DNA from 4 places in the Streptomyces sp. NPDC042638 genome. Region 1 is predicted to be linked to each of the others. Evidence: riboswitches for the same ligand, from Rfam matches in the RefSeq annotation. Region 1 holds a riboswitch; each other region holds the start of a gene.
What was found. Region 1 has a riboswitch for thiamine pyrophosphate ahead of AB0B40_RS12125 (cytosine permease). Riboswitches for the same ligand answer to the same signal wherever they lie in the genome.
Positions count from the first base shown of each region.

Region 2: another riboswitch for thiamine pyrophosphate. It lies ahead of thiO (glycine oxidase ThiO); the one in region 1 lies ahead of AB0B40_RS12125 (cytosine permease).
Region 3: another riboswitch for thiamine pyrophosphate. It lies ahead of thiC (phosphomethylpyrimidine synthase ThiC); the one in region 1 lies ahead of AB0B40_RS12125 (cytosine permease).
Region 4: another riboswitch for thiamine pyrophosphate. It lies ahead of AB0B40_RS14450 (thiamine ABC transporter substrate-binding protein); the one in region 1 lies ahead of AB0B40_RS12125 (cytosine permease).

Region 1 covers NZ_JBEZBT010000011.1:45,226-49,428, reverse strand. The annotation lists gene AB0B40_RS12130 (hypothetical protein) at 1-206, shown strand, start outside; gene AB0B40_RS12125 (cytosine permease) at 348-1,748, opposite strand; TPP riboswitch at 1,738-1,833, opposite strand; gene AB0B40_RS12120 (helix-turn-helix domain-containing protein) at 1,986-2,453, opposite strand; gene AB0B40_RS12115 (PaaI family thioesterase) at 2,562-3,056, shown strand; gene AB0B40_RS12110 (DUF2231 domain-containing protein) at 3,123-3,635, opposite strand; gene AB0B40_RS12105 (HAMP domain-containing sensor histidine kinase) at 3,783-4,203, opposite strand, start outside.
Region 2 covers NZ_JBEZBT010000034.1:11,344-15,546, forward strand. The annotation lists gene thiE (thiamine phosphate synthase) at 1-77, opposite strand, end outside; gene AB0B40_RS24795 (Rv2175c family DNA-binding protein) at 169-534, opposite strand; gene AB0B40_RS24800 (FAD-dependent oxidoreductase) at 599-1,831, opposite strand; gene AB0B40_RS24805 (hypothetical protein) at 1,864-2,214, opposite strand; TPP riboswitch at 2,268-2,379, shown strand; gene thiO (glycine oxidase ThiO) at 2,377-3,546, shown strand; gene thiS (sulfur carrier protein ThiS) at 3,543-3,755, shown strand; gene AB0B40_RS24820 (thiazole synthase) at 3,759-4,203, shown strand, end outside.
Region 3 covers NZ_JBEZBT010000056.1:2,045-6,247, reverse strand. The annotation lists gene thiC (phosphomethylpyrimidine synthase ThiC) at 1-1,730, opposite strand, end outside; TPP riboswitch at 1,723-1,900, opposite strand; gene AB0B40_RS31645 (YibE/F family protein) at 1,972-3,396, shown strand; gene AB0B40_RS31640 (SsgA family sporulation/cell division regulator) at 3,485-3,922, opposite strand; gene AB0B40_RS31635 (IclR family transcriptional regulator C-terminal domain-containing protein) at 4,022-4,203, opposite strand, start outside.
Region 4 covers NZ_JBEZBT010000014.1:62,633-66,835, forward strand. The annotation lists gene AB0B40_RS14445 (iron ABC transporter permease) at 1-1,071, opposite strand, end outside; gene AB0B40_RS14450 (thiamine ABC transporter substrate-binding protein) at 1,119-2,201, opposite strand; TPP riboswitch at 2,281-2,388, opposite strand; gene rlmN (23S rRNA (adenine(2503)-C(2))-methyltransferase RlmN) at 2,412-3,518, opposite strand; gene AB0B40_RS14460 (cytochrome P450) at 3,616-4,203, opposite strand, start outside.

The sequences.
Region 1 (4,203 bases):
AGATCCGGCACAAGGTGTGGTGGTGGCAGATCCCCCACCCCGAGACCGCCCAGGAGCGCAAAGACCGTCTCCATGAGTACGACAGCTCTCAGAAGAACGTGATCTCCACTCTGGGCGGGTACTACGAGGTCTCCGACGACTCCCGGACGCCCGAGGCCGACGAGTTGGTCGAGCTGGTGTACACGGAGCTCAACCCGGACGACTGAGGGCGCCGCCCCGCGTCCAGCCGTCTGCGGTGGCGCACTCGTCACCGGCGGCGACCTGCTTCCTGGTGTCCCTGCCGCCCCTGCGCCCGAGGACCGCGCCACCGGGTGCACGTCGGCTTCCCCGCGGCGCGTGCGGCGCGGTCAGACCCGGCGCGGTACGCGCAACGGCGCGTAGACGAGCAGCGCCGCCAGGAAAGCCACGGGGTAGGCGAGGTCGGCGCCGTGCAGGGCCCGGGCGACCGGGCCGACGTACAGGCTGGTGCTCATGAACGGTACCGCCGCGGCGAAACCGGCGACGAACGCGGCGACGGCCGGCCACCACGGCTGCGGTGCCGCCGTCTCCGCCGCCAGGTCGACGGGGCGGCCGTCGCGGGCCCGGGCGCGGACCACCCAGTCGACGATCACGATCGCGACGAACGCGGGGATCCAGTAGCCGACGAACAGCAGCACGTTCTGGAAACGGGCGGTGGTGTCGGCGGCGTGCATCCACAGGACGAGCGGGAAACCGAGGACGGCGGCGAGCGCGGCAGCCACCGGCCGCGGCAGGCGCACGCCCACGGTCTGCAGCGCCAGCGACCCGCTGTAGTCGTTCATGGCGTTGCTGCACAGTGCCGCGAGCGCGACCGCGAGGAGTCCGAACGCGCCGAGCGCGCCACCACCGAGCAGCCGGTCCACCCCGCGGGCGGTCTGGTCCGTGAACTGCGCGGCGCCCCACAGGCCGAGTGCCTGCACCGCGACGAAGGACACGCCGACGCCGAGCAGGGTGCACCAGAACATGCGCGGACGGGACGCCGTCCGCGGCAGGTAGCGGCTGAAATCGCTGGCGTACGGGGCCCACGAGAGGGCGAGACTCAGAGCGATGGTGCAGGTCAGCACGAACGCGCCCGCCCGGTCGGCGCCGTGCACGGCCGCGGCCGTCGCGGGGTGGGTGCCGTGCACGAGCTTCATCGCGAGAGCGGCGAGCGACGCGGCGAGCGCGAAGGTCATCACCGTCTGCAGGCGGTGGATCGCCTCGTAGCCGAGCACGCCCAGCGCCCCCTGGGCCGCCAGCATCACCAGGACGCCCAACCAGAAGGGCCAGCCGAACAGCTGGGCCAGCGCGTCCCCGCCGAACAGACCGATGAGCGCGTCCCAGGCGATGGACGACAGCCACTGCAGGGCGCCCGGCAGGACGACGCCGCGGCCGAACGCCAGCTTCGCGAGCGGCAGTTGACCCGCCCCGGTCTGGCTGCCCCAGGTCCCCAGGTAGGCGGTGGGCACCGCACCGAGCAGGGTGCCGAGCACCACGGCGAGCAGCGCCGTGGCGAAGTCCAGTCCCAGGGCCGCGCCGACGGTGCCCGTGAACACGCCGGTCATGGTCAGGTTGGGTGCGAACCACACGGTGAACAGCCGCCGGGGGCTGCCGTAGCGGGCGTCCTCGGGCACCGGCGTGATGCCGCGCGCCTCCACCCGCAGATCCCCGGGAGCCGTCGGCATCCGCCCGTCGAAGACGCGCTGCGCCTCGGCGACGGCCGTCTCTTCATGGGCATACGGCAACGACATGTGACATCCCTCCGCCAGTCCTAACTGGTTCAGGTTCAACGGGTGTGATCTCAGCCCCCGTGCGGGGGCACCCCGTGTCCAGGTACGGCGGCCAGGATAGCCCGAGCCGGTGACCGGCACCGGGCGGGGGAGGGGAGCGTACGCAGAGCCGTGTGAGTGCGGACGCGGCACGGCCGTGGCGGTCCGACGGCCGACGGCGCTGCCCGGCGGTGCGTGCACGCACCGCGCCGGGCGGCTTCAGGCCAGCGGACGGGCCCCGGGCCCCGGCTCCACGGTGACGTCGGTCAAGGTGAGCGCGGCGTGTTCCCGCGAGCACTCGACCACCACCTGGACCGGCGCCCCGCAGTCGCTGTGCCGGATGTCGAGCGTCGGCCCGTCGGGACCGGCGGCATGGGCGTCGCCCCACTGCCGCAGCGCCACGAGGACCGGCCACAGGTCCCGGCCCTTGCCGGTGAGGCGGTACTCCCGGCGGGTCCGGCTGCCCTCCTCCCGGTACGGGACGGTCCGCAGGATCCCGGCCGAGACCAGCTTGCGGAGCCGGTCGGCGAGCACCGCCTCCGACAGTCCCACGTGGCGGCGGAAGTCGTCGAAGCGGCGCACCCCGTTGAAGGCGTCACGCACGATCAGCAAGGTCCACTTCTCGCCGACCAGGTCGAGGGTGCGCTGGACCGTGCAGTTCTCGGTGCTCATCTCCAGCCACTTCATCCCGTCATCGTAGAGAAGCCGCCTGGCTTTGTCATTGACAGTCAGCCTCGGCCACGGCTAACTTCGCAGAACGAAGCCAGATGGTCGGGGATGTGGAGGCAGAGCCTGATGGGACGGTCGCGAACGTACGACTGGGAGGACCCCGCGATCTCGGCGGCCGCTGTCGGCGAGCGGTCGGGGCTGGAGTTCCTCCAGGAGATCGCCGCGGGCCGGCTGCCCGCACCGCCCGTCGGAGCCACCCTGGGCTTCACCCTCGAGGAGGTCGCCCACGGGCGCGCGGTGTTCCGCCTGATCCCCGGCGAGGAGCACTACAACCCCATCGGCAGTGTGCACGGCGGCATCTACGCGACCCTGCTCGACTCGGCGGCCGGCTGCGCGGTGCAGTCCACGCTCCCGCCCGGCATGGGCTATACGTCGCTCGACCTCACGGTGAAGTTCCTGCGCCCGGTCACGGTGGACACCGGACCGGTCCGTGCCGTCGGCGGTGTCCTGAGCAGCGGCCGCCGCACGGCACTCGCCGAAGCCCGCCTGTACGACGGGACGGACCGCCTCCTCGCACACGCCACCAGCACCTGCATGCTGTTCCCGACGCCCGCCGCCTGACCGACCGGATCTTCCGGACCCCCTGGAGGCAGGGCCCGCAGGGGGAACGGGACGGCCGGCGCGTGATCAGGAGCCGTGCCCCGCCCCTGTCGCCTCCTTCGAGTAGGCGTCGTGCCAGGCGGCCCTGGCTCCGGAGTCGCCGATCCGGTAGACGTCCACGACCGCCCCCACGGCAACCGCGAGCGAGAGCACGCCGACGGCGATCCGCACCGGCAGGGCGGCCCAGCGGGTGCCGCGGCCCTGCCCGGGCTCCGCCGCAGCGCGCCGCCCCGCCCACCAGACCACCGCCGCCAGCACGAACAGGCCCACCGCCCACGGCAGCAGCCCGTCACCGAGCTCGGTGTGCCGCCGTACGAGCGCGTCGTCGTCGACGTGCCGCTCCAGCCATTCGCCTGCCTGCGTGGTCAGCGGCACGCTGACCAGGGACACGAGGGCGACGGCCGGGAGCAGGACACCCAGGCGCCGGGCGGCGCCCGGCCACAGCGCGGCCGTCACCAGGGCCAGCGCGGTGAGGGGTATCAGCACGACGACCACGTGGACGAGCAGCACATGGGCGGGCAGACCGTTGATCAGAGTCATCCAAGGGCTCCTGGAATCGGTGTCGGGCGCGCCAGACTGGCACAGACACCTCTCAGTTGCCTCTCAGCCGATCGAGCCGGCGGGAGCCTCCCCATTCGCAATTCGCACCGACGTCGCTGCGGCGCCACCGCTGCCCGGCACGCGTGATCACGTCGGCCGCCGCGTCCACCGGGGCAAGCGGACCGTGAAGGTCGTGGAGCCCGGTCCGCTCTCCAGGCCCACGCTCCCCGCGTGGGCCTGCGCCACCGCCGCCACGATCGACAGTCCCAGGCCCGATCCGCCGCCGGAAGCGCCGGGCAGGCGGCGGTGTTCGGCTCGGGTGAAGCGTTCGAAGACGGTCGGCTGGACGTCTCGGGGGACGCCGGGGCCGTCGTCGTGGACGGAGAGGAGCGCCTCGTCGCCGTCGGTCTCCAGGGTCACCGTGACCTTCGTGCCGGCAGGCGTGTGCAGACGGGCGTTGGCCAGCAGGTTGGCCAGCACCTGCTGGAGACGGTGGGCGTCGCCCGGGACGGTCACCGGGTCCTCGGGCAGGTCCAGGGTCCAGCGGTGCTCGGGGCCGGCCGCGCGG
Region 2 (4,203 bases), on a different contig from region 1:
TCGCCCTGGCGCTTGCGGGCGTCCGTGCAGAGGTACAGGCGGGCGTCGGCGAGCGCGGCGCGGGCGGTGTCGGACATGCGTGGGTTCCCCCGTGGTCGGTGTGCCTGGTGGTTCCGCGGGCGGCGTGCGGGCTCGGTCCAGCACGCCGCCCCCTGATGCGGGTCGGCCTCAGACGGCGAGCGCCTGGGCGCGGCGCTTCACCTCCGTGCCGCGATTCTCGCTCAGGGCCTGCGCGGGGGTGCCGGGCAGGGTCGGGTCGGGGGTGAAGAGCCACTCGATCATCTCTTCGTCCGTGAAGCCGTCGTCCCGCAGGAGCGTCAGGGTCCCGGACAGGCCCTTGACGACCTTGTCCCCGTCGATGAAGGCGGCGGGGACGTGCAGCGCCCGGTTCTCACCTCGGCGTACGGCGATCAGCTGGCCCTCCTTGACCAGCTGCCGGACGCGCGTCACCTCGACGCCGAACTGTTCGGCGATGTCGGGGAGCGTGAGCCAGGCGGGGACGAGAGCATCGATTTTTGCGTCAATCTCGGTCACGGGGACAAGCCTGCCATCCCCCACCGACAGTCGGAAGCCAGGCGGGTCCACCTGGGAGGACGCGCTAGTCGGCGGTGGCGTCCTTCAGGGGGCGGGCCGGCTCGGACAGAGCCTCGGAGTCCATGTGGCGGCCCGCCTCGATCAGCCGGCGGCCCTGGGCCAGATCACGCGGCCGGCCGACGGCCAGCAGGGCCACCAGGCGCTCCTCGCGCAGCCAGCACACCGTCCAGGAGGGGCCCGCCGGATCACCGCGCCAGACCACGCGGTCGGCCGCGGCATGGTGTCCGGCGTACTGCACGAACCGGCCGAACTGCTCGGACCAGAAGTACGGCACCGGGTCGTAGACGGCCGGGGTCTCGCCGAGGATGTTCGCGGCGACCGTGCGCGGGCCCTGCAGGGCGTTGTCCCAGTGGTGGACGAGGAGCCGTTCGCCGTAGCGGGCCGAGGGGAAGGACGCGCAGTCGCCGACGGCGTACACGTCCGCCAGGGAGGTGCGCAGCCGGGCGTCGGCGAGGACGTCGCCGTGCGCGCCCAGGGCGATGCCGGAGCCCGCCAGCCAGCCGGTGGCGGGCCGGGCCCCGATGCCGACGACGACGGCGCCCGCGGGCAGCCGGGTGCCGTCGGCGAGCACCACCGCGCCGGGCTCGACGCGCTCCACGCGCGCGTGGGTGCGCAGCTCCGTACCGCTGTCGGCGTACCAGGCGGTCATGGGCGCGGCGACCTCGGCGGGCAGGGCCCCGGCGAGCGGGTGGTCGGCGGCCTCCACCACGGTCACCGCGCAGCCGGCCTCGCGGGCGGCGGTGGCGAACTCGGCGCCGATCCAGCCGGCGCCCACCACCACGATGTCGTGCTGCCGGGCGAGCACGGGCCGCAGCCGCTCGGCGTCGTCCAGGGTGCGCAGCAGATGGACCCCCGGCACGCCCTCGGTGCCGGGCAGCATGACCGGTTCGGCGCCGGTGGCGAGGACCAGGACGTCGTACGGCACCGGGCCCGTCTCGGTGTCCAGCTCGCGCGCGGCGGGCCTGAGGCCGTACACCTCGCAGCCGAGCCGCAGCTCGACGCCGAGGGACTCGAAGTCCACGTCGAACGCGGAGCCCTCGGCCTTGCCGAGCAGCACCGCCTTGGACAGCGGCGGCCGGTCGTACGGCTGGTGCGGTTCGGCGCCGATGACGGTCACAGGGCCCCGGAAGCCCTGTTCCCGCAGCGCGACCGCGGTCTGCACCCCGGCCATGCCCGCGCCGACGACGACCACGCGCCGTCCCTGTGACGTGCCTTCTTCCGCTGTCTGCTCGCTCACCCGATCACCTTAGACACATGACTGAGCGTCAGTCAGGGGGCGGGCTCGGTGACCTGCTCCACAACGCTGGTGCCGGAGCCCGGCCGGGACTCCCACTCCCAGGTCTCCGCCAGCCGCACGCGTCCGTCCGGCAGCTCCACGACCGTGGACACGCAGTGCCCCGAGGCGGTCGTCCCGTCGGTCCTGAGCTGCACGTACCGGAAGTCCACCTGGTCGCCCTCCCGGGTGCCGACCAGGTGGCCGCGTACGACGTCGCCGCCCGCGTACTCGGCCCAGACCTCGCCGTCCTTCTCGTGGTAGGCGAACCGGGTGCGGGTACCCACCTGACCTGGGGCCTGGTCGGACACGGGGGCGAAGGTCAGTCCGTCGAGCGACCGGGCCATGAATCGGGGCTCCCTTACGAGTGACGAGGTCCGCGGGCTAGGGTGGCCACCGTACAAGCACTCGCGGGAGCCCGGACGCACCGGGCTGAGAGGGAGGCTGGCGGCCTCCGACCGTACGAACCTGATCCGGGTCATGCCGGCGAAGGGAGGGGCTGGACGCCCATGTCGTCACGTACGTCCGACGTCCTCGTCATCGGGGGCGGAATCATCGGCCTGGTCACGGCCTGGCGCGCGGCGCAGCGCGGGCTCGTCACCTCCGTGGTGGACCCCGAGCCCGGGGGCGGGGCCGCGCAGGTGGCGGCCGGGATGCTGGCCGCGGTCACCGAGCTGCACTACGGCGAGGAGACCCTGCTCGCCCTGAACCTGGAGTCGGCCCGCCGTTATCCGGCGTTCACGGCCGAGCTGACCGAACTGACCGGCCACGACCTCGGCTATCGCCGCTGCGGCACCCTCGCCGTCGCCCTGGACGCCGACGACCGCGCCGGCCTGCGCGAACTGCACGCGCTCCAGCAGCGCTCGGGCCTGGAGTCGGAGTGGCTGTCCGGACGGGAGTGCCGGCGGCTGGAGCCGATGCTCGCGCCGGGGGTGCGCGGCGGACTGCGGGTCGACGGCGACCACCAGATCGACCCGCGCCGGCTGGCGGCGGCCCTGGTGGCCGCGTGCGAGCGGGCCGGTGTGGTCTTCCACCGCGTCCGCGCGGAGCGGCTGGACGTGGCGGGGGACCGGGCCGTCGGGATCACCACGGGGGACGGCACCGCACTGCGCGCGGAGCAGGTGGTGCTGGCCGCCGGAAGCCTGAGCGGGCGCCTCGCGGGCGTGCCGGCCGAGGTGCTGCCGCCGGTGCGGCCGGTCAAGGGACAGGTGCTGCGGCTGGCCGTGCCGCGCCGGTACGCGCCGTTCCTGAGCCGGACCGTGCGGGCCGTGGTGCGCGGCAGCCATGTCTACCTCGTGCCCCGGGAGAACGGCGAACTCGTGGTCGGCGCCACCAGCGAGGAGCTGGGCTGGGACACGACGGTCACGGCGGGGGGCGTGTACCAGCTGCTGCGGGACGCCCACGAGCTGGTGCCCGGCATCACCGAGCTGCCGCTCACCGAGACCCGGGCCGGGCTGCGCCCCGGCTCCCCCGACAACGCGCCGCTGCTCGGCCCGTCCGGCCTGGCCGGGCTGCTGCTGGCCACGGGGCACTACCGCAACGGCGTGCTGCTCACCCCGGTCACCGGGGACGTGCTGGCGCATGCGCTGGTCACCGGTGGACTGCCCGAGGAGGCGCGCGCCTTCACCCCGCGGCGGTTCGGCGCCGCGCCCATGGAACGGCTGGAGCGATCCGCATGAACCTCTCCGTCACGATCTCCGTCAACGGTGAACCCCTCCAGGTCGCCGCCGGCACCGCGCTGGACGCGCTGGTCCGCAGGCTCACGGCGGCGCCGCGCGGGGTGGCCGCCGCCGTCAACGAGACCGTCGTCCCGCGCGCGCAGTGGGCGACGACCGCCCTCGCCGAGGGCGACCGCGTCGAAGTCCTCACGGCCGTGCAGGGAGGCTGAGCCATGGCTGACGATCCCCTGGTCCTCGGCGGACTGGCCTTCTCGTCCCGGCTGATCATGGGTACGGGCGGGGCGCCCAGCCTGGAGGTGCTGGAGCGGGCGCTGATCGCCTCCGGTACCGAGCTGACGACGGTGGCCATGCGCCGGGTGGACCCCTCCGTGCACGGCTCGGTGCTGTCGGTGCTGGAGCGGCTCGGTATCCGGGTACTGCCGAACACGGCGGGGTGTTTCACCGCGGGCGAGGCCGTGCTGACCGCCCGGCTGGCCCGGGAGGCGCTGGGCACGGACCTGGTCAAGCTGGAGGTCATCGCCGACGAGCGGACGCTGCTGCCGGACCCGGTGGAGACACTGGAGGCGGCGGAGACGCTGGTCGACGACGGGTTCACGGTGCTGCCCTACACCAACGACGATCCCGTGCTCGCGCGGAAGCTGGAGGACGTCGGCTGCG
Region 3 (4,203 bases), on a different contig from region 1:
TTCTGCGCCATGCCCTCCTCGATCTCGGCCCGGCTGCCACCGTGCTCACGCCGGATGTCCTGCGAGATCTTCATGCTGCAGAACTTCGGGCCGCACATCGAGCAGAAGTGTGCCGTCTTGGCGGGCTCGGCCGGCAGGGTCTCGTCGTGGAACTCCCTGGCGGTGTCCGGGTCCAGGGCGAGGTTGAACTGGTCCTCCCAGCGGAACTCGAAGCGCGCGTCGGACAGTGCGTCGTCCCACTCCTGCGCACCGGGGTGCCCCTTGGCGAGGTCCGCCGCGTGAGCGGCGATCTTGTAGGTGATGACGCCGGTCTTGACGTCGTCCCGGTTGGGCAGGCCCAGGTGCTCCTTGGGAGTGACGTAGCAGAGCATCGCCGTGCCCCACCAGGCGATCATCGCGGCGCCGATGCCGGAGGTGATGTGGTCGTACGCCGGCGCGATGTCCGTGGTCAGCGGGCCGAGCGTATAGAACGGAGCTTCATCACAGATCTCCTGCTGAAGGTCGATGTTCTCCTTGATCTTGTGCATCGGGACGTGCCCCGGGCCCTCGATCATGGTCTGTACGTGGAAACGCTTGGCGATCCGGTTGAGTTCCCCGAGCGTCTTCAACTCCGCGAACTGCGCCGCGTCGTTGGCGTCGGCGATCGATCCCGGCCGCAGGCCGTCGCCCAGCGAGTACGTGACGTCGTAGGCGGCGAGGATCTCGCACAGCTCTTCGAAGTTCTCGTACAGGAACGATTCCTTGTGGTGTGCCAGGCACCACGCGGCCATGATCGAGCCGCCGCGCGAGACGATGCCGGTCTTGCGGTTGGCGGTGAGCGGGACATACGGCAGCCGGACGCCCGCGTGGACGGTCATGTAGTCCACGCCCTGCTCGGCCTGCTCGATGACGGTGTCCTTGTAGATGGCCCAGGTCAGTTCCTCGGCCTTGCCGTCGACCTTCTCCAGGGCCTGGTAGAGCGGCACCGTGCCGATGGGCACGGGGGAGTTGCGCAGCACCCACTCACGGGTGGTGTGGATGTTGCGGCCGGTGGACAGGTCCATGACCGTGTCGGCGCCCCAGCGGGTCGCCCAGGTCATCTTCTCGACCTCTTCCTCGATGGAGGACGTCACCGCGGAGTTTCCGATGTTGGCATTGACCTTCACCAGGAACCGCTTGCCGATGATCATCGGCTCGATCTCCGGGTGGTTGACGTTGGCCGGCAGCACGGCCCGGCCGGCCGCGATCTCCTCGCGGACCACCTCGGGCGAGACGTTCTCCCGGAGAGCCACGAACTCCACCTCCGGGGTGATCTCGCCGCGGCGGGCATACGCGAGCTGCGTCACCGCCTGGCCGCTGCGGCCCCGGCGCGGCTGGCGCGGGCGTCCGGGGAAGACCGCGTCCAGGTTCCGCAGCCCGCCGCGCGGTGAGGTGTGCTTGACCCCGTCGTCCTCGGGGCGGACCGGACGGCCCGCGTACTCCTCGGTGTCGCCGCGGGCGATGATCCAGTTCTCCCGCAGCGGCGACAGGCCCCTGCGGACGTCCGTGTCCGCGGACGGATCGGTGTACGGGCCCGAGGTGTCGTACAACGTGACCGACTGCCCGTTCGTGAGGTGCACCTGACGGACCGGCACGCGCACGTCGGGGCGCGAGCCTTCGACGTATGCCTTGTGCCAGCCGATGGACTTCCCGGCCTCCTCGGACTTCTCGTCCTGAACGGAGGCAGGCGTGCGTACGTCCTTGTTGGTCATGAGACCTACTCCCTACGCCGGCATTACCCGGTAACAGGTTCGGCGGTCGACGCAGCGGCTTCCGTCTGCCGATGTCTCCTGTGAAACAGCGCTCGTTCCACGTGAAACATCGCATCTACGGAGGTCAGCGCCCTCTCAGCCCGGTGCTCCGAGCTCCCGCGTGTGCAAAGGTGCCTCCACGCTAGCGTCATGTGTGGCGCGCTGAACAGTGGGCCCCACCGGTTCTTGGGATGATCGGGCGGTGACCAGGATGGAGCAGTACCCCTACCAGCCGCCCGAGCCGCACCACCGAGACGGCGCGTCACGGGGCACCGGGCACGGCCACCGTGCTCATGAGGGCGGCGGTGACGGCGGTCCCGGGCCCGGCCACTCGCATGGCCACAGCCACGGCCCCGCCGCGCCCGTCTCCCAGCACCTGCGCAAGGTCATCGCCGCGATCCTGGTCCCCTTCACCGCGGCTGTCCTGGTCGGCCTCGTGGTGCTCTGGCCCGGGCAAGCCCCCTCCCACAAGCGCACCGGCGTCGGCTTCGACCGGCAGACCCAGCAGGCCACGGTCACCCGGGTCGTCGAGGTCAGCTGCAAGTCGGTGAACGCCTCCGGCGGCCCCTCCACCGGCGACACCTCCACCGCCGAGGGCACGTCGGCGCAGCAACGGGGCGACGGCACCTGCAAGAAGGCGACCGTCCAAGTCGACACAGGGAAGGACAAGGGCCGTACGTTCACCGAGATCGTGCAGCCCGACCAGACGCGGCAGCTGCACCAGGGCGAGAAGGTCGTGGTCGCCTACGAGCCCTCGGCCCCGAAGGAACTGCAGTACGCGGTGACCGACGTGAACCGGCAGTTCCCGATGGCGCTGCTCGCGGGAATCTTCGCGGTGGCTGTCGTCCTGGTGGGCCGGCTGCGCGGTGTCATGGCGCTGGTCGCGCTGGCCGTGAGCTTCCTGGTGCTGACCCTGTTCATCCTCCCGGCGATCCTGGAAGGGGCGAATCCGCTGGTGGTGGCCGTGGTCGGAGCGAGCGCCATCATGCTGATCGCCCTGTACATGTGCCATGGCCTGTCGGCCCGTACGTCGGTGGCGGTGCTCGGCACGCTGGTCTCCCTCTCACTGATCGGAGTGCTCGGCTCGCTGTTCATCGGCTGGGCCGCGCTGACCGGCAACACGGACGACAGCACGGGCCTGATCCACGGCCTGTATCCGTCGATCGACATGAGCGGTCTGCTGCTGGCCGGCGTCATCATCGGTTCGCTCGGCGTCCTGGACGACGTGACGGTGACCCAGACATCGGCCGTCTGGGAACTGCACGAGGCCAACCCGTCGATGGGCTGGCGGGGGCTGTACCGGGCGGGTATCCGCATCGGCCGCGACCACATCGCCTCCGTGGTCAACACCCTGGTGCTCGCCTATGCCGGTGCAGCACTGCCGTTGCTGCTGCTGTTCTCGATCGCGCAGAGCAGCGTGGGGACCGTCGCCAACAGTGAGCTGGTGGCCGAGGAGATCGTGCGCACGCTGGTGGGCTCGATCGGCCTGGTCGCATCGGTCCCGGTCACCACGGCGCTGGCCGCGCTGGTCGTCTCGGCCGACCGCCCCGGCCCGGATGCCACGGCACCCGCCGGGGCCCGGCCCGCTCCGGCGCGCGGCGGCCGGGGACGGCGCCGGAAGCGGTGAGTACGGCACGGGCGCCATCCCCTGAAGAAGCGTTCCTGCAAGGTTTCCGGGTCCACGGTGGAGCGCCTGGCACCCCTGCCGCACAGCTTCAGCCGGCGCTCTGTTCCTCGGCCAGGATGCGGTCCAGAGCCTCGTCGAGGTGAGCGTCGAAGTCGGCCAGCGCACCCTCCTGACCGAGCGGCACGAGCTTGTCCGTGCGGTCGAGGAACGCCACCAGCGGCGGCGCCGACGAACGGAACAGGGCTTTGTCACCGCCGACCTGAAGCCTGATCAGCACCTCGCCCAGCACTTCGGAATCGGCGGGTGCGATACGCACGTCCCCCTCCCCGCACGGCCGGCCGACCCCGTCGATCAGCAGTTCGCGCCCGAAGGCCCAGGTCACCGGCGCGTCACCGGGAAGGTGAAAGGTGAGCCGCACGGCGTAGGGATCGTGGGTCTCGTAGCGCAACTCCACCGGGATGCGGAAGGAGAGCTCCTCCGACACGAGAAAGCTCATCATGACTTCTGCCTGTACGGACTCGCGCATCGCCTACCCCGTCATATGACGTCGACTGGCCGGGATTGATCCCTCTGACCGTGGACAAATCTTGCTCAACGTACACGACAGATCACAAGGAGTAAGTTTTCAGATACTGATAGAGAAGGTGAGCGTGCCCAGATGCCGCCCGATCCCGTCCTGCAGCCGACGAGCCGCGGGCAGCAGCCGGTCGGCCTGGTGGGCGGGAAGCGAGATGGCCACGGTGGCCGCGGTGGTGCCGACCGTGATCGGGACCGCCGCGCAGACCGTCCCGACCGCGTACTCCTGAC
Region 4 (4,203 bases), on a different contig from region 1:
GTCCCGGCGGGCCAGCGCGGCGGCGGCGAGACCTCCGATCACCACGGCGATGGCCGTGGCGGCGACGGCGTACTCCAGCGAGGTCCACACGGCGTGCACGGGCGCCACGAGGAACGTACCGCCGTCCGCGTCGGTCAGCGCCCGGTAGTAGCCGAAGCCGTCCGCGTCCAGCGAGCGCCGGACGAGGACGCCGAGCGGCAGGACCAGCAGCAGGGCGATGGTGACGAGGACCCCGGCGAGCAGCGCCCGCTGACCGGCCCCGCGGGGCCGGCGCGCGGTCACCGCGGCGTCGACCAGCCGCAGGGCGGTCTCCCGGCGCCGTACCGTCCAGGCGTGCACGGCGAGGATCGCGCCGACGGCGGCGAACTGGACGAGGGTGAGGACGGCGGCCGTGGACAGGTCGAGCATTTCGGAGGTCTGCCGGTAGATCTCCACTTCGAGGGTGGAGAAGGCGGGGCCGCCGAGCACCTGCACGACACCGAAGGAGGTGAAGGTGAACAGGAACACCATCAGCGCGGCGGCGGCCACCGCGGGCGCGAGGGCCGGCAGCGTGACCTTGCGCCAGGCCGACAGCGGGGAGGCGCCCAGCATCCGCGCGGCCTCCTCCTGCCGGGGGTCGAGCTGGGCCCACAGCCCCCCGACCGTGCGGACGACGACCGCGTAGTTGAAGAAGACGTGGGCCAGCAGGATGGCCCACACCGTGGTGTCCAGCCGTACGCCCCACAGCTCGTCCAGCAGCCCGCCGTGCCCGACGAGGGCGAGGAACGCGCTGCCGACGACGACGGTCGGCAGCACGAACGGAACCGTCACCACCGCCCGCAGCACCTGCTTGCCGGGGAAGTCGAGCCGGGCGAAGACGTAGGCGGCGGGCAGCGCCAGCAGCAGGGTGAGGGCGGTGGAGGCGAGCGCCTGCCAGGTGGTGAACCACAGCACGTGCCGGATGTCCGGCTGCGTGACGACGTCCGCGATCCGCCCGAACCGCCAGGCGCCGTCCGCCTTCAGCCCGCGCGCGACGATCGCGGCCACCGGCCAGGCGAAGAACAGCGCGAAGAACGCGACGGGCAGGGCCATCAGCCCGAGCCGTGCCGCGCTCCCCCGCAGATCCCTGACGCGGGCGGCTACTTCAGTACGAGCGACGTCCACGACTTGACCCACTGGTCGCGGTTGGCGGCGATCCTGTCGGGCGCCATGGTCTCGGGGTGCTCGGCGGCCGGCCCGTACTCGGTGAACTCGGCGGGCACCTTCGCGCCGCGCACCACCGGGTAGACGTACATGTTCAGCGGCATGTCCTCCTGGAACTCCCGGGAGACCAGGAAGTCGACGAACGCCTTGGCTCCCTTGGTGTTCCGGGCGTTGCTGAGCACCCCGGCGAACTCGGTCTGCCGGAAGCAGGTGCCGCTCACCACACCCGTCGGCGCGGTGGCGGGCCGCTTCTTGGCGTAGATGACCTCGGCGGGCGGGGAGGAGGCGTACGACACCACGAGCGGCCGGTCGCCGCCGGCCTTCCTGCCGCCGGAGGATCCGGAGAACTCCTGGGAGTAGGCCTGCTCCCAGCCGTCGACGACCTTGACGCCGTTGGCCTTCAGCTTCTTCCAGTAGTCCTGCCAGCCGTTGTCGCCGTACCGTGCGGCGCTGCCGAGCAGGAAGCCGAGGCCCGGCGAGGAGGTGGCCGCGTTCTCGGTGACGAGGAGGTTCTTGTACCGCGGCTCGGTCAGGTCGGCGAAGGAGCGCGGCGGGGTCAGCTTGTGCTCGCTGAAGTAGGCCTTGTCGTAGTTGACGCAGATGTCGCCGTAGTCGACGGGCGTGACCCGGTGCCTGTCCTTGTCGAGCTGGTAGGCGGCGCCGACCGTGCCGAGGCCCTTGGCCGTGTACGGCTGGAACAGGCCGTTGTCGAGGGCCCGGGACAGCAGGGTGTTGTCGACGCCGAAGAAGACGTCGCCCTGCGGGTTGTCCTTGGTCAGGACGGCCTTGTTGACGGCCTGCCCGGCGTCGCCGTCCTTGAGGACCCTGACCTTGTATCCGGACCGCTTCTCGAAGTCCCTGAGCACGTTCTTGGAGACGGCCCACGAGTCGTGGCTGACCAGGGTCACGGTCCCGGGGTCCAAGGAGCCGTTGCCGTCGGACGACCCGCACCCGGTCAACGCGGGCAGGGCGAGCAGGCCGAGCCCGGCCGCCACGGCCACGAAGGTCTTGTTGTGCACTGGATGTCCTCCTGGGGTTGGCCAGGAAGAGACGCGGCCCTGCCCGGGCTCCCGAGGGGGCCCGGGCAGGGCGCAACAGCTTGAGTGGTGACCGAACTTCCTACCCAGAATGACCTGGGCGAGGTTCAGAGGGTCTGCGGCCCGGTTGCCGCACTCTCAGCGCTGTGGCGCTCCCCTGTCGGAATATGAAGATGTGTGGACGTGGCCAGATTACCGCTCGGTGGCCGCGAGCTGACCACAGGCTCCGTCGATCTCCTGACCACGGGTGTCCCGGATCGTCACGGGCACCCCGTGCGCGGCGATGGCCTCGACGAACGCCTTCTCGTCCTCCGGCCGCGACGCGGTCCACTTCGACCCCGGCGTGGGGTTCAGCGGGATGAGGTTGACGTGCACGGGCTTGCCCCGCAGCAGCCGGCCGAGCCGGTCGCCGCGCCAGGCCTGGTCGTTGATGTCCCGGATGAGGGCGTATTCGATGGACAGCCGGCGCCCGCTCTTCTCGACGTACTCGAACCCGGCGTCCAGCACCTCGCGCACCTTCCACCGCGTGTTCACGGGGACGAGGGTGTCGCGCAGCTCGTCGTCGGGGGCGTGCAGGGAGATCGCGAGCCGGCACTTGAAGCCCTCGTCGGCGAACCGGTGGATGGCCGGCACCAGCCCGACGGTCGAGACGGTGATCCCGCGCTGGGACAGCCCCAGGCCGTCCGGAGCGGGGTCGGTGAGCGCCCGGATGGCGTCGGCCACCCGCTTGTAGTTGGCGAGCGGCTCGCCCATCCCCATGAAGACGATGTTGGACAGCCGCGCCGGTCCGCCCGGCACCTCCCCGTCCCGCAGCGCCCGCATCCCGTCCACGATCTGGTGGACGATCTCCGCGGTGGACAGGTTACGGTCCAGCCCCGCCTGCCCGGTCGCGCAGAACGGGCAGTTCATCCCGCATCCGGCCTGCGAGCTGATGCACATGGTGACCCGGTCCGGATACCGCATCAGCACCGACTCGACGAGGGTCCCGTCGAACAGCCGCCACAGCGTCTTGCGGGTGGTCCCCTGGTCGGTCGACAGGTGCCGGACGACGGTCATCAGCTCCGGAAGCAGCGCCTCCTGGAGCTTGGCGCGCGAACCGGCGGGGATGTCGGTCCACTGCTCCGGGTCGTGCGCGTACCGCGCGAAGTAGTGCTGCGCGAGCTGCTTGGCACGGAACGGCTTCTCACCGATCTCGGCCACCGCGTCCTTGCGCTCGGCGGGCGTGAGGTCGGCGAGATGCCGCGGCGGCTTCTTGGCTCCGCGCGGGGCGACGAAAGTGAGTTCTCCGGGCTTAGGCATGGCCTTACCAGTGTCGCAGATCCAATCGGGTGGCCTGCCGGGCCGGTGCGCACGTCGTTCGTCGTCCGTTGACGGCCGCGGGCACGCGGGGTTGCCGTCACCACGTCACGGGCAGGTTCCTCGGTCCGCGGATCAGGCCCTGGAGCTGGAATCCGACCTCCGCGGGGGGCACGGCGAGCCGGATGCCGGGGAAGCGGGACAGGACGGAGCCGATCATGACCTCCGCCTCTATGCGGGCCATGACGGCGGCGAGGCAGTGGTGCGGGCCGTGGCCGAAGGCGACGTGGGGGGCGTCCTCGCGGTCGAAGTCCAGGGCGTCGGGGTCGGGGAACGTCCCGGGGTCGCGGTTGGCGGCGACGTAGGCGTTGTAGACCACGTCACCGGCGCGGATCAGCCGGCCGCGGATCTCGACGTCCTCGGTGGCCACCCGGGGGATGCCGACGCCGTTGCGGTGCGGGACGTAGCGGAACAGCTCCTCCACCGCCCGGGGCAACAGGTCCGGCTCGCGGCGCAGCCGGTCCAGGTGTCCGGGGTGGGTGAGCAGCGCGTACATCATCGAAGCGCTGTTGCTGCGGACCGCGTGGCCGCCGCTGACCTGGACGGCGATGGCGAGGGAGAGCGCCTCGTCTTCGGTGATCTCGCCCGTGGCGGCGGCCTGCGCCAGCACCCCGGCCAGGTCCTCGCC